Regions from separate parts of the Peribacillus sp. FSL E2-0159 genome, predicted to be linked through region 1. Evidence: a T-box and tRNA genes for the amino acid it is inferred to sense, from the RefSeq annotation. Region 1 holds a T-box; the other holds one or more tRNA genes.

Region 1 (8,251 bases):
GTATTACTTGATGCCCTGGCTCAATAATGAAAGGGACGGGGAGCGCGATGAAAAACATAAGCAAATGTTCAGGGAGCTTGCTCGGATGCATACACTTTCCGTTAAGGAAATACAAGTGGATATTGAGGAACGGGAAGCCCATTATGAGCGGACGCTTGATGCCTGGAATAACGAGAAGGAATTTATGGATGAGTATATTGTCAGCTGTGAAAAGAAGTGGTATATGTCTCCATTTGAACTGACGGTCTGTTCTTTCTACAATGATATTTCACAGGCGCTGAAGTACTCGATCAAGAAGTTTGAAACCTGGTATGAAAAGACGAAGGAAAGTGAAAAGGTTCGAACCGTGGTCACGCACGGAAAGTTTTCTTTGAAGCATTTCGTTTATGATGAGCGGGGATATGGCTACTTCATCAATTTTGAGAATTCGAATACGGCACCGCCGCATTTCGATTTACTGCCATTTCTCGTTAAATCGGCCAGGACCTATCCTGTCCAATGTGATGACTGCGTTGACTGGCTCTATAACTATTTTCGTTATTTTCCGTTGAAAGAAGATGAATTGCTGCTCATGCAAAGTTATCTGGCTTTCCCTGGATCAGCATTGGAATTAGTGAAGGGTTATTCCGATGGCAGGGGCCATCGTTCAGAGCTTGATAATGTCACTCAACTGCAGCGGCAATATTGGATGCTGAAAAATATTGAATATATGGTGATGAAAATCGAAGAAATCGAACAGCAGAAAAAGGCGGCTGCCGAGGCTGCCAAAGAAGAACAATCACCCCCAAGCTAAATATACATGATTGGATTATCTCCAGTCATGTATATTTTTTTTGCTGTAAGGGAATAATTAAATCCATTCGAAATATAAAGACATGGCCAGAAAAATAAATGCGATTAGCAGGAGCATATCGAAGAAAGTCGGGAAAATCAGCGTACGTAATCCTTGGAATACGATAAAGGGGACGATGAACTGCTGGCAGACCCCGCGGAATTTCTTCATCCAAGGCGGTAAAGTGTAGGGAGTATATCTTCGCTTTTTCATATTATTACCTTCCTTTATAGGACTTCTTATATTCTATGGGTGGGTAGTGGAAAAGGTGAAAAAGCCGTCACATTCATTGTTCTAGGTGGATAAAATAAAGAAAATGACCTTGAATGTATGAAATGGGATGGTTCCTGAGAAAGTAAGCGAAAAGATGATTGACTGGAGCCCCATATTTTTTGTACTATATACTATATGCATTCAATGATTTTACATATGAATATAAATCAATGCAAAGACCGGAAATAGTAAGATGAAATGCACTTTTCAGAGAGGAAACCAAATTGGTGCGAGGTTTCCAGGCAGCAGCATCCGAAGTCGTCCGCGAGCAGTTTTCGTGAACCTCGTAGTAGCGAAGGCCGGTGAAGAGCCGTTATCCGATTTGAGAGCCGAAAGAGATTTTTTTCTTTTTCGGAAAAAAGGTGGCACCGCGAACAACTTCCTTCGTCCTTTTGTGATGATGGAAGTTTTTTTTATGCCCAAAAAGGAGGAAATGATATGGAAGAGAACCAAATTTCTATGCCGACTAAATATGATCCGCAGACGATAGAGAAAGGCCGCTACAAATGGTGGCTTGATGGAAAGTTTTTCGAAACGACGGTTGACGATAAAAAAGAACCATATACGATTGTCATCCCGCCGCCAAATGTAACAGGTAAGCTTCATCTTGGCCACGCTTGGGATACGACACTTCAAGATATATTGACACGCATGAAAAGGATGCAAGGCTATGATGTTTTATGGTTACCAGGCATGGACCATGCCGGTATCGCCACTCAAGCGAAAGTAGAACAGAAGCTTCGTGCGGAAGGCGTGAGCCGTTATGACCTTGGACGTGAAAAATTCGTAGAAGAGACATGGAAATGGAAAGAGGAATATGCGAGCCATATCCGTGAACAATGGTCAAAACTGGGTCTTGGACTTGATTATACACGTGAACGCTTCACTCTTGATGAAGGGCTTTCAAAAGCTGTGCGCGAAGTGTTCGTTTCGCTTTATAACAAGGGCTTGATTTATCGCGGCGAATACATCATCAACTGGGATCCATCAACGAAAACGGCGTTATCCGATATCGAGGTTATTTACAAAGATGTGCAGGGCGCATTTTACCATATGAAATATCCGTTGGTTGACGGATCAGGTGAAATTGAAATTGCCACCACCCGTCCAGAAACGATGCTTGGTGATACTGCTGTTGCTGTACACCCTGAAGATGACCGTTATAAACACTTGATCGGCAAAATGGTCCGCCTGCCAATTACAGGCCGGGAAATCCCGATTGTCGGTGATGATTATGTCGATATGGAATTTGGTTCAGGCGCGGTCAAAATTACTCCGGCTCATGATCCGAATGACTTCGAAATCGGGAACCGTCACGATTTGGAGCGCATCCTTGTCATGCATGAAGATGGCTCGATGAATGAAAAGGCCGGTAAATATGAAGGCATGGACCGTTTTGAATGCCGTAAACAGATCGTCAAGGACCTTCAGGAAGAAGGAGTACTCTTCAAAATCGAAGATCACCTTCACTCAGTAGGCCATTCAGAGAGAAGCGGTGCTGTTGTTGAACCATATCTTTCGACTCAATGGTTCGTTAAAATGCAGCCGTTGGCTGATGCATCCGTTGAACTTCAAAAAGGAACCGATGAGGAAAAAGTTCATTTCGTACCGGACCGTTTCGAAAAAACGTACCTGCATTGGATGGAAAATATCCGTGACTGGTGCATTTCCCGTCAGCTTTGGTGGGGTCACCGCATTCCAGCCTGGTACCATAAAGAAACAGGTGAAGTGTATGTAGGTCACGAAGAGCCTGCGGACGCTGAAAACTGGGAACAAGATACAGATGTTCTGGATACATGGTTCAGCTCGGCATTATGGCCGTTCTCGACTATGGGCTGGCCTGACAAGGACAGTGTCGATTTCCAACGTTACTATCCAACCGGGGCACTTGTGACAGGCTATGATATCATTTTCTTCTGGGTATCGCGGATGATTTTCCAAGCTCTTGAGTTCACAGGTGAACGACCATTTGAAGATGTGCTGATCCATGGTCTGGTTCGTGACGAACAGGGGCGCAAGATGAGTAAATCGCTTGGCAATGGTGTCGATCCGATGGATGTCATCGATCAATACGGTGCCGACTCCCTGCGTTACTTCTTATCTACGGGTAGCTCGCCAGGCCAGGACCTTCGTTATAGTACGGAAAAAGTGGAAGCGGTTTGGAACTTCTCCAATAAGATTTGGAACGCCTCCCGTTTTGCTTTGATGAACATGAATGGCATGACTTATGACGAAATCGATTTAAGCGGTGAGAAGTCTGTAGCCGATAAATGGATCTTGACTCGTTTGAATGAAACGATTTCAAACGTAACCAGACTTGCGGACCGTTATGAGTTTGGTGAAGTGGGCCGTGTGCTTTACAACTTCATTTGGGATGATTTCTGTGACTGGTATATTGAAATGGCGAAGCTTCCGCTATATGGCGAAGACGAAGCAGCTAAGAAAACGACGCGCTCGATCTTGGCTTATGTACTGGATAACACGATGAGATTGTTACACCCGTTCATGCCATTCATTACCGAAGAAATCTGGCAGAATCTCCCGCATCAAGGTGAGTCCATCACTGTTGCCGCTTGGCCGGAAGTGAATGAAGAGCTGACAGATACAGCTGCAGCCGAGGAAATGAAGCTGCTTGTTGAAATCATCCGCTCCGTTCGTAATATCCGTGCTGAGGTGAACACACCGCTAAGTAAAAAAATCAATTTGATTTTAAAAGCGAAAGATGAGTCCATCTTAGGGACATTACAGAAAAACAGCAGCTATATCGAGCGTTTCTGTAATCCTGAACAATTGACGATCGGAATCGAAGTCGAAGAACCTGCTCAAGCCATGACAGCTGTCGTAACTGGCGTAGAACTAATCCTTCCGCTTACAGGACTGATCAATATTGACGAAGAAGTGAAACGTCTTGAAAAAGAACTCGACAAACTTAATAAAGAAGTTGAGCGCGTACAGAAAAAATTAGGCAACGAGGGCTTCGTTAAAAAGGCGCCGGCAAGCGTCATCGAAGAAGAACGTGCCAAGGAAAAAGACTATAGCGAAAAACGCGACTCTGTAATCCACAGGATCAGCGAACTGAAACAACTGTAAAACAAAAGGATGAACCAGCTTTAAGCCGGTTCATCCTTTTTGTGTTTAAACGCTATTCAAGAAAAATACTCAGTCAGGAAGATATTCTTTCTTTTATGAATGTAAGGTACTCCCATACGATATTCATATCACTTAGTGCACTTAATGTCCGGCTGCCGACGACATCCTCGATTTCGTTGAGCATGAGGCTGCCATCTTCGGCAAATATGAAATCGATACCGACCAGGCCAAAATCAAACGACCTCATTACTCTTTCAACAAGGGCTAATTCGGATGCATTCAGCTCATATAGAGAAGCCGATCCGCCCAGCGTATAATTTGCCTTGAAACTGGAAGCGGATTCCCTAAGTACAGCAGCCTTCACTTTTTTACCAACCACAAAGACGCGGATATCCCTTCCGAATAAGCCAGGTTTTTGGACTATCCAATTTCCATCATTCAGTTCGGCAAGATCATCGGCATGCTCGATTAGATATACTTGTTTCCCGCCGCGGCCACGAGTTTCTTTAGCAATGAAAGGGAACTCCATGTCATCGGCACTCGGCCTTCCGTTACAATATACCGTATCGGCCATTGGAATCCCCAGCGAGGACAAATATTGATGCGTCTTTGCTTTGTCATTCGCGATTTCCGATACGAAGGAGGAGTTAAAGCAAGCAATCCCCAGTTGCTCCAGTTGCTTTGTGAAAAAAGGGTCGATTGTCCGGACGATAGCAAAGTCTGGCAATGCAATTGGCTGTGTCCCATGTTCCACGTACAACTCGTTGAAACGATGACCGATCCTAAGGTCTTCCCGAAAGTGAAAGTGTAAATCAAGCTCAAGCTTACTGGCTTCGTCAAGCATCCAATCTATGTATCCCTTATTTTTCAAGGCATCCTCACGGTTATAAATCAACCAGCCTGCTTGTTTTTTCATCAGATGCACTTCCTTTTCCTAATTCTTTCAAGATATAATCGAACATGCTATCAGCGATGTTGATGCCTGTACATTCATAAATATTCAGTAAATGCGAATTCGAATTCACTTCGCACAAAAGCGGACCTTCTTCACCGAACAACAAATCGACGCCTGCGAAGTCGGCACCCAAAATTTGCGCACATCGGATGGCAAGTTGTGCTTCTTCACTGGTGGGGATATATGGTGCAGCATGCCCCCCGGCAGTCATATTAGCTCGGAAGTCTTGTTCGGAATGGCGTTGCATCGCTGCTATGACTTGATTGCCCACGACATTCACACGAATATCCCGACCTTTACTGTGCTCGATGAATTCCTGGATGATAAATGGTTTGTGGCCAAGATTACGGATCGTCTTTAGTAACTCATCCTCTGTTTCGATTAAATACACTTGTTCCCCAAAAGAACCGTATGCTTCCTTAACGATAAGAGGATAACCAAGTTCATTGCCGATTTGTATAAAAGCATCCATATTGACCCTTTCAATCCCTTCGTACGTAAAAGGGGGAAATAAGGTTTTCGGCATCGGTATGCCATGTCCGGTTAATGCTTGATGTGTTTTTGCTTTGCTGTCGCAAATATCAATCGCTGTACTGCTGTTATATACGGGGATGCCGAGCAATTCCAAATGGCGTGCCAAATGAATGTCTTTATCCATGAACAGAACAAAATCAGGCAGCTTATCATAGGCTCCTTTAAGCAGTGGCACTCCTTTTTCGATTATGGGAATAAGATCTGAATTACGGATAAGGGTTGCCGTGATATCTTTCCTTTCAGCCGCCTCTTTAATGAACAAAGCTAAACTGGAAAACTTATCATGCTGTAAATAGCCGTTAACGACAATCCAACAGTGGAAATCTGAAGGTTTCATGGTAAAACACTACCTTTCATCTAGGTTAATCGTTCATATATTGATAAAATAATCTTAACGCATAAGAGCGGTATAAAGAAAGAGGAGGCTCAACGATAATGGTAACAACCATGAAAGAAATCAATCATTTTTTTGAACGGCGCCAAGTTCAATTGGGCATGAATTTTGGCCTATCACGGATGGAAGCATTGTTAACTGAATTAGGTGACCCGCACAAGGCGCTAAAGTATATTCACATTGCAGGATCCAACGGGAAAGGATCAACACTGCAATATATTAAAGAAATCCTGCTTGCACAAGGGATTCGGGTCGCTTCCTTCACTTCGCCTTATTTAATACGGATGAATGAACAGCTGAAGATAAATGAGGATGAAATCAGCGATAAGGATTTTATCGCTGTCTTCCGGGAGCTTTGGCCGATCATCCAAGAGATGGACAGTAAGGGGAATGGTCCCACTCAGTTCGAAATTTTGACTGCGATGGCATTTTCTTATTTTAGCAAAAAGGAAGTGGATTTGGTTTTGATGGAAACCGGTTTGGGAGGCAGGCTTGATACAACGAATGTCATCCAGCCGTTTCTTTCGATCATTACCTCGATTTCTTTGGAACATACGAACATCCTGGGTAACACACTTGGGGAAATTGCTTTTGAGAAGGCGGGCATCATTAAAAGCGGGGCACCGATTATCAGCGGAGTAACAGCTGGGGAACCAGCAAAAGTAATTGAAGAAAAAGCGTCATCATTAGGCGTACCGTATTACCAATTAGGTAAAGACTTTCATGTAGGCAATATAAAGCAAAGTGAACAAGGGCAAAGTTTCTCATTTTCGCTTGCCGACAGATCCATCGAAAATGTAGAAATGCGGATGTTAGGCCGTCATCAAATGGAGAATGCGGCACTGGCCATTGCTGCTGTTACACTAGGAATGGAAAATATCGATGAAAAAAGCATAATTAAAGGAATAGGGGAAGCGAAATGGGATGGCCGCTTTGAAAAAATATCGGATGAGCCGTTGGTGATCATTGATGGTGCCCATAATCCTGCCGGCATCGACGTACTGAAGGAAACGCTAAAAGTGCATTACCCCGACTATAAATACCGATTCGTATTCAGTTCATTTAAAGATAAAAATTTTTCCGAGATGCTTCATGGATTGGAAACGGAAGCGATGGAAATCATCATTACCGAATTCGACCATGAACGGGCGGCGGATGCGAAAACGCTATATGAAAAATGCAGTCATCCAAATAAAAGCTTAAACAAGGATTGGCAGGCGGCGATAACGGAAGGCAGAAGGAAAACGGGGGAAAAAGAGATTCTTGTCATCACAGGGTCCCTTCATTTCCTTTCACTTGTGAGGGAGTTCCTGATCAGAGGAAATGTTTGACGTTTTTCTAGAGTGGTGAGGGATGTGCCTTACTTGCGGATTAATTATCTTTCCTTCTATTATGCAGAGAGAACTAGTGAATGATCAACTTAACAAGAGAAAAGGACCTTTTTAAAGGTCCTTTTCTCTTGTTAACAGATTCTCTTGAAAAGAAAAAACTCTAATAGAGTGATTGATAACAAATCACCAAGTATATTTGTTAAAATATGCTTATATATTGATTCTATATGACGGATGAATAGTAGGATCTACTTAATAAAAAGACGGGAGGAATGAATAATCATGAAGAACCCAAGTGTTCATTACATAGTGGAAGGAACTTTTATATTAGGGTTTCAAAGCAAGGCAATCGAATCCTCAAGCACTTTGTATAAATGATGGTTATCCATATCTATCTCTTCGTCTTGGGCTTAATTTTAGGCTCATTCTTTAACGTTGTCGGATTAAGTGTTCCAGCCAGTCATTCATTTGCGAATCGTCGCTCCGCCTGCCCTTCTTGCGGGCGAACATTAACATTCTTCGAGTTGATACCGGTTATTTCTTACATGTTGCAAGACGGAAAATGCCGGGGCTGTAAAACAAGGATTTCCCCCCTTTATCCGGTAGTGGAAATGCTGACCGGTGTGTTGTTTGCCTCTGCTCCCATATTCATTGGCTGGTCGAACGAACTCTTGATTGGCTGGACATTGATTTCATTATTTATGATCATCTTCGTGACTGATGTCACCTATATGCTCATACCTGATAAAATCCTGCTTTTCTTTACGGTGATTTTTATCGTTTTAAGAGTCTCATTTCCGCTGTCACCCTGGTGGGATTCAATTTTCGGGGCAGCGGTTGGC
Region 2 (8,251 bases), 2.8 Mb from region 1:
AACAAAAGAGGACACGTGAAGTGTCCTTTTTGTGTTGATTTCTTAGAGAATGTCAATTTCCACGATTAGAGCTAACAATAGTTGCAACAATAGTTGGATGTTAAGAGCGATTTGTGCATCAGTTGTTGTAATGTCGATATCACGGCTGTTTTCAACAATTGTTTTTTGGCGCGTGATTTGTTTAACATTTGAAGATTGGATTAATTCTTGAGTGATCTTTTCAGCATTATCAGCATCTGCGATGGAAATGCTTACGATGACCGCAATTGCAGCCTGGAGAGCAGCTTGTAGAGAAAGGGCCGCTTTAACATCCGTTGAAGTGATATTTACATTACAAGAATCTTTAATGTAAATAAGTTCTTCGGAAAGCTGAAGTTGATTATTATCCTGTTTTGCCTCTTGGTCAATTCGTGTGTCATCGTCGTTACAGAATCCTGACAGGGGATGTCTGGAAGCGGAATCCAGAGCCGACCATGATCTTTCAGAATCATCTGTGTTACAGTTGCTACGATATACATTTTGGTTCATGTTGTTTTTTCCTCCTTAGGTTTTATTCCCTATTAAAATATGCTTTGATGGGTAATCGGGTTGGACGAATAAATCAGTTAATTCGTCTATTTTTTAAATACTTAGATAAAGTATTAGTGTGTGGGGGATGAATAATAAAGAAGCTGGAGCTTTAGGAATGAAATGTAAGTGCTGCTATGTCTTGTTTTACTTATTTCTCGCCAGCAAGTAAGGTTTAATTAGGTGATATGGTGCATCATTTTTTTTTGGAATCCGTGAATTTGTTGTGAATGGAATTTGTAACTGGATTAACATCATGTTCCGTGATGTTCTTTTCTTGGTTTATGATTTTTTGTGATTGCTCTTGTAAATAGCGAATGGTTTCTTTAAGGTTGTTTCTCTCTTTTTCAGTTAAATCGACATTTTCCTTTTTGAAACCATGTTTTCTCATAGTCCTTGAAACCAACAGTTCCATCAGTCTTTTTTGAGACTCCTCCAGGTTAAATTCATTGTTACCCATAAAATTTTCCCTCCTTCTTGCTTTCTATATATAGACTATGTATTTTTGCGGAGATTGCCATTGAACGGAAATGGTTTTTTTATAAAACGATAATTTAAGTTCATGAACAAACAAAAAAAGCTGTCCAATCAGAAGACTGAAAGGACAGCTTTTTTATATCATAAAATGGTTTTCTTCATAGTTTTATGAGGAATGCCAGCATCCATGAATTCGTCGGAAACGATCTCATACCCTAATTTCGAATAAAAAGGGATCGCATGTACCTGGGAATCAAGCTTCAATTGAAGAACTTCTTGCTGGATTGCGTATTCCTCAATAGCATTCATGATCATGGCACCGGCACCATTTTTACGGCCCGATGATAGTACACAAATGCGCTGGACTTTACCGATGTTGTCGATGACCCTGAAGCGGCCGGCACCGATTGGCTGTTGCTGCTCATCATATAAAACGAAATGTGTAGACTCTTCTTCATATTCATCGATCTCTTCTTCAAGAGGGACGTTTTGTTCTTGGACAAACACTTTTTTTCTAATCATATAAGCATTTTCAAGCTCTTGGCTGTTCTCTGCGATCTTTACAAACACGAAATCATTCAGCTCCTAATCTAAATGTTTCATAAACGGTCCATGCCCCGTCTTCAAGTTGATACAGCAAGTGAACTCGTTTCACTTCTTCTTCATGGCTAATGTCAAGCATGCTTAGTTGGCCTAAAACATCAGAATGCTCATTATCGGATAAATCTTGAGCGATGGTAATATGAGGGACAAATGCATGTTCACTTTCACTTTTGATGAAGTCCTCATTGTTAAGTGCATCATGCAGCTCTTGAAGCCCTTCGGATAATTCCACTTTGAAATAAATAGTATTGCTTACGGGTTGGAAAGACTTCGTTTTCGTTACGCTCAACGTAAAAGGCCTGCACTTTTGAGCTATGCCTTTTAATTGTTCCGCGATTGTTGAAATTTCCATATCCGTCGCTTCGAACGTTGGTTTAAGCGTCAGATGCGGTGGTATGAAAGCATATTTCGTATCATACCGTTTGCGATAGGAGTTAGCTAAATCTTGAAGTTTTTTTGAAGGGAAAATTGCAACACCATATTTCATAAATAAAACCTCCTGATATTTTTTATTGTTGTATTATAGTTGGACATGTTATTTCAAGAAACCATCTCAAAGAGATGATTTCGAGTAAATTAGAACATTTCCAATAGTGCTCGTTTTAAATCTGCCTGCCAGTATTTCCAGGTATGATTACCTTCAAATTCTTCATAGAAGCAAGGAAATCCTTTTTGGTTTATTAATTTATGCAATTCCCTATTGGGTTCTATGAAGTTTGCCTTGTTGCCATCCGTAGTTGGAACATCTGTTTCACCAGTCCCAATCACATGGTAAAGTTCGAGGAGATGCGGATCCTCAAAATTTCGTACAGCATCCATTACTGCTTCATTGGCAAGTGGAGACTGCATGATGCATTTCCCGAATGTATGCGGATACTTTAGAGCGGCCAATAAAGAAACTGTACCGCCAAGAGAGTCACCGATCAAAGTTCGACCATGTCCCATTTGATAGGTTGGGAATTCATCATCTAAAAACTGGACAAGTTCATGGGCAAGAAAACGTATGTATGCAATGTGCTGTTCCCCGTCCGGATGATATTTGCTCCTGCGGTCAAAGCGGTCTTTATAGGGAACGCCGACAATGATGATATTCTCGATCTCATCGTTCCCTAACAGTTCATCTGCTACCCGACCAATTCGGCCCATTTGAAAATAATCACGGCCATCCTGAGCAATCACAAGCGAATATTTATACAATGGCGAAAAATTTGCAGGCAAGTAAACAAGTAGTTCCAATTCTTCTGCTAAAGCTTCGCTTTTAAACATGTACTCTTTAATTGTGCCTTTGCGTAAACTCATTCTTCCGCACCTCGATGATAATTAATAATGAAAAACAACTTACTTGATTATTTTAGCATAGCCTTGCGACTTTTTCTCGTGACAAGAATTTAGAATATAAAATTTTCGTTATATTTTCTAAAAATTTAAATTATAAGGTGGTATAATACAAGGATATAGAAAAATAATACAAAAAAGGTGGCGAATAAAATGGCAGATGTACACGTACACAGCAGGGAAGTAACAAAGGCGGCTAAGCGAACATTATTAGAGCGTGGTGTCAGTGTGGAGGCAATTGCAAAAATCGTTTATGAATTGCAGTTCCAGTACAAACCTGATCTTAAGCTGGAGGAATGCATCCACAGCGTTGAGCGTGTCCTGTTGAAAAGGGAAATTCAACATGCCATTTTAGTCGGTGTGGAGCTGGATAAACTGGCAGAGCAAAAAAAGCTATCAGAACCCCTGCAATCGATTGTTGAATCTGATGAAGGGCTATTCGGAGTGGATGAAACGATTGCCTTTGGTGCAGTACTCGGTTACGGAAGCATTGCTGTAACGACCTTTGGCCATTTGGATAAAAATAAAATAGGCGTCATACACGAACTTGATAAGAAGCAGGAAGGAATCGTGCATACCTTCCTGGATGATATCGTTGCAAGCATTGCCGCGAGTGCCGCCTCAAGGTTAGCTCATCGTCTGAGAGATGAAGAAGAATCGTTAACTGAACAGGAAAAGGACATCCAGGAAGAGGAAGAGTTAATAGGTTGAACCTTGATTAATAATCTTCATCCAGACCTGTCAAACCTGGCTTTAATGAGGCGGGCAGAAAGGATATTAGCCACTTTAAACGTCCGTTTTGTCTGCCTTAGAAAACAGAAAGCGTGAATATGACCTGGATAAATTTCAAGCACCTGAATTTTCCGCTGCGTAATCTTACCTTGTTCGGAGAGATAAATTATCTCCAATGGAGCATTTTCTTCCATATGTTTACGAAGTATATATTTCATTACCTGTCACTCCTTTGCTGACTTGCTTGCTATTATTGTATGCGAACGTACGTTTTATATGCAAGTGAAAAGGGATCGTTTGTTCGATTTTTTGGTGAGGGGAAATAAAATAAGATGAAATTAAAACTTTTTTTAAATAATGCGTTGACTTTTTAATGAAAAAACATATAATTAATTATGTACTTAAGTACAAACATGTTTATACATACGACTTGTTAGCTCAGTGGGAGAGCACTTCCTTGACAGGGAAGGGGTCGTGGGTTCGAATCCCTCACAGGTCATCAACTACCAAAGGCTCAAATCCTTGATATCACAGGGGTTTGGGCCTTTTTTATTTTGTCTTACTGGATGCGTTTAGATCAACGATAGTGATTTGCTCACATTTTGCTAACGGGACTTCTTAATGTAGGTAAACCTTGTTGAAATAACGGGTGCGTTAGCCGAGGATCAGAGCTGTCTTTAAGGCAGCCTTTTTCTTATGGCACTATCGGGGCAGGTTAGTGGAATAAAAAGTGATTTAATCCATTATTATCTGTAATATGTTAACTGCATAAATTAGTTGTACAGAGATAATAAAGTTGTTTAATTTGCAATTATTTTGCGGTAATGAAATTAAATATCAAATAAAGGAAATATCTTCTTGACAGTCGAATATTAGCCTAGAACCATAATTAACTATTCCGATGAGGAGGATTCTTGTGCGTCCACGACCATTATCTATTGAAAATCCAGAGTATGATAGGTATGTTAGTCTTGTGCCAGATGGAGATATTGAAGAAATACTTAGTAAGCAACGAACTAAGACCATTACCTTCTTGAGCAGCATATCAGAGGAGTCAGCAAGGAAGGCGTACGCACCAGGGAAATGGACTTTAAAAGAAGTGATTGGGCATCTGGCCGACGTGGAACGTGTGATGTCGTATCGAATGCTTGCCATTGCACGAAATGAAAGTGCACCACTCCCAGCAATGGATCAGGATCAATACGTTTCTGCGGCAAACTTCAACAAATTATCCTGGGAGCAGCTACTAGCTGGTTTAGACACGGTACGCTCCAACACGTTAAGTCTTATTTCAACCATTGATGATGCAGCGTGGGATCGTAATGGAACTGTAATGAACAGCCCAGTTTCGATAGGTACCTTTGCATATGGCATTGTCGGGCACGAGTTACACCATATGAAAGTGATTAGTGATAAATACTTATAAGTCTTTTTCTATTAATGAAAAAACCTAATTTCTCATTTAATGCTGAGAAATTAGGTTTTTTAATATTGAAACTTCCTTAACGTTGTAAATCCGCATTTTCCTGACTCTACCCCATATAGAACTAACGGGTGCGTTAGTTCCATAATCTCATCGAACTGAATATACTCAAAGGAACTATCTTTCAATGTTTCATTAACTAAATTGCCCCTTTACAAAATTAATGAAAATGAAAACCAAAACTATAACAACCTTAAATATAACTATCATTTCGTAGAAGGATTAGCAAGGGCCTTTTGGGAAGAAGGTCGATGGGAAGAAGTTTCAAAAGGAACGCACGTTCCATTATGCCGACAAGAAAAATATACCAATTCTATTATTTAAATAACATTGGAGAATCTATTAATAAAAACTAATTATGGTAAAATATAGCTAGATTGTTAACTAAGTAGAATGGAGAATGGAATAATGAAATCTATCTTATTGAGAACAGGATTATTAACATGTTTATTACTTGGTTTGGTCAATGAAGAAACCTCTGCCGCGTCAGAATTGTCTTCCAAATGCACAAAGTTTGGTGTAATTAAGCAAAATGTCAATCCCGATTTTCAGCATATTAACTGCTTACTGACGAATGCTGCTTTGGATGCAGAAATCCCTCCTGAAGTTGTAAAGGCTGTGGCTTGGAGAGAAAGTTATTGGGTGCAATTCATAGCGCCGGGCAAACCTAATATCTCCTCAGATGATGGAATCGGTATCATGCAGGTTACAGATATACCAGAGAAGTACGACGATGATGAGAAATTAAAATACGTAGAGAAATTAAAATACGATATCGCCTTCAATATTGAGGAGGGGGTCAAAATCCTCAACGAAAAGTACAATTATCTCGATAAAAATATTCTTCCAAAAATACAAGGTGCAGGAAGACAGGAAATAGAAAATTGGTATTTCCCTATAATGGCGTACAATGGAACAAAATCTATTAACGGTCCTGTCTATCAGAGTAATGGATTGAAAAATACAAACGCTTATCAAGAAGAAGTCTTTTCTTCTATTGAAAGTGATAGCTTCTTAACAAAAACTCAATTTTTAGCACAATTTCCATTTAAGAAAGAGCACTTCTCATACGACCCTGAAACCAACAATATTAATTTTTTACAGAAAACCTTTACACTAGTGGACCCATTGCATACTTCTGTCTACTTTGTAAAAAACGGGCAAGATGTAGTCGTAACAGGAGGGAATAGGTATTTAAGAGCAAAGCCTGCTGCTTCCAGTGAGATAAATTATATAGCTCCAAAAAATACTTTATTGGAAATCACAGGAGAATTGGCATATACCTTAAAAACAGAGAAAACAGCAAATGCAAATCAGTTTGTCTGGTTTCATGTTAAAACGAAAGATGGGAAATCAACTGGTTATATTTCCTCTGCTTATATTAAAAAGCTAGATTCGTCTTGGACACCACCTGTAGATAACGCAGCTCCTGCATTACCAAAAGTGAATGAAGTAACAGATAAAACGACGAATATTATAGGGGAAAGCGAACCTGGTTCCATCCTTATGGTTAAAGCCGGAACTACAGTAATAGGGGCTACTACAACAAGTACCGATGGTAAATTCACCGTCCGAATATCCAAACAAAAAGCCAGAACAAAATTAACAATTACTGCTACAGATAAAGCCGGAAACACAAGTGTAGCAAAAGAGATAACGGTTAAAGATGTAACAGCGCCGTCCACTCCAACTGTGGATGCCGTCTATGATAATGCGATGGTTATTGCTGGTAAAGCTGAAACCAATGCAAAAGTATATGCGATGGTGGGAAGAAATAAAATCGGGGAAGCAACAGCGAAAAACAGTGCTTATTCCATGAAGATTGCAAAACAGAAAGCCGGTACATCCATACTTGTTTATGCGGTTGATGTAGCAGGAAATAAGAGTGCAAGTAAATCGGTTAAAGTAATAGATAAAACAGCTCCATCTACCCCAAGTGTTAGTCCAGTTTATGATAATGCGACGACTATTTCGGGTAAAGCGGAAACGAATGCAAAAGTATATGCGATGGTGGGAAGCAATAAAATAGGAGAAGCCACATCAAAAAGCGGTTCGTATACTTTTAAGATTTCGAAGCAAAAAGCTGGCACTTCCATTGTTGTTTATGCGAAAGATGCTTCCGGGAATAAAAGCTCCAACAGAATCGTTAAGGTAATCGATAAAACAGCCCCACCTGTCCCAACGGTTAATAAAATAACTAGTAAGACCGTAACGGTTACTGGTAAGAGTGAAAAAGGCGCATCCATTTATATTTACAATGGAAGCAAGAAAATCGGACAAGGTGTAGTAGATAGCCGAGGAAATTTTAAAGTGAAAATCAAGGCACAAAAGAAGGGTTCTACTATAAAGGTATACGCTCAAGACAAATCAGGGAACAAGAGTAAAAGTAAAACAACTAAAGTAAGCTAATGTTAAATCAAAAGACACTAACAAAAATGGTCATACTTCTCCAAGTATGACCGTTCTTTTTTGTATATTCTATTAAACAATAATGTTGGTGCACTAGATTAATAGAACAGGTTCAACGCTTAACACAAAAAGAAGCTGCTGCTTATAATTCTAATCATTCATCTGTAAGGATATATAAATTAGAACGACGTCGATTCCTCCATTTGGTAGACGATACTTTTTATTATTTCTTTTGACTAAAAAGCAGGTCCCATATCTTGTGACCAAACCATATCGCCATCCATTTTCTTTTCAATTTCTGAACCAAATATCGTATTTCTTGAAATGTCTACGTTTACTTAAATTCATCCATCAAACAATCTACTATTTGATTCTTGAAATCTGGACTTCCCACTTTTATTTACCTTTCCTGTTTCCTTTTGTAAAACAACTATTGATTAAAATATTGTTACAAGAGATAATAAACCGTGCTAAAAGAGACACCATACAGGGGGAAAATGATTAATGAAGTTTTTAAAAGTATTAATAATAGGTTTATTGTCTGTCATTCTTTTATCGGCATGTTCAGACAGTTCAAACGGAGATGTCAAAAAGGTTGAAGAACCGAAGAAAGAGCAAAAAGAATTCTCAACATTGGAAGATTTC

What was found. A T-box is a leader RNA that pairs with one kind of tRNA and senses whether it is charged. The one in region 1 lies ahead of NYE63_RS20295 (valine--tRNA ligase), so its partner is inferred to be a tRNA-Val.
Region 2: it has a tRNA-Val gene. The T-box ahead of NYE63_RS20295 (valine--tRNA ligase) is inferred to sense a tRNA for this amino acid. The anticodon was not compared.

What each region holds. Positions count from the first base shown of each region.
Region 1 covers NZ_CP152053.1:4,151,064-4,159,314, reverse strand. Annotated here, with positions in the region: gene ysxE (spore coat protein YsxE) at 1-793, shown strand, start outside; gene NYE63_RS20300 (hypothetical protein) at 851-1,045, opposite strand; T-box leader at 1,272-1,500, shown strand; gene NYE63_RS20295 (valine--tRNA ligase) at 1,544-4,195, shown strand; gene NYE63_RS20290 (ATP-grasp domain-containing protein) at 4,269-5,111, opposite strand; gene NYE63_RS20285 (RimK family alpha-L-glutamate ligase) at 5,080-6,021, opposite strand; gene NYE63_RS20280 (folylpolyglutamate synthase/dihydrofolate synthase family protein) at 6,120-7,409, shown strand; gene NYE63_RS20275 (A24 family peptidase) at 7,784-8,251, shown strand, end outside.
Region 2 covers NZ_CP152053.1:1,396,623-1,404,873, forward strand. Annotated here, with positions in the region: gene NYE63_RS06955 (spore coat protein) at 43-528, opposite strand; gene NYE63_RS06960 (hypothetical protein) at 764-1,027, opposite strand; gene NYE63_RS06965 (GNAT family N-acetyltransferase) at 1,186-1,614, opposite strand; gene NYE63_RS06970 (YjcG family protein) at 1,619-2,134, opposite strand; gene NYE63_RS06975 (alpha/beta hydrolase-fold protein) at 2,224-2,946, opposite strand; gene NYE63_RS06980 (phosphatidylglycerophosphatase A) at 3,136-3,693, shown strand; gene NYE63_RS06985 (hypothetical protein) at 3,711-3,932, opposite strand; tRNA gene NYE63_RS06990 (tRNA-Val) at 4,142-4,213, shown strand; gene NYE63_RS06995 (DinB family protein) at 4,631-5,140, shown strand; gene NYE63_RS07000 (Ig-like domain-containing protein) at 5,606-7,606, shown strand; gene NYE63_RS07005 (hypothetical protein) at 8,111-8,251, shown strand, end outside.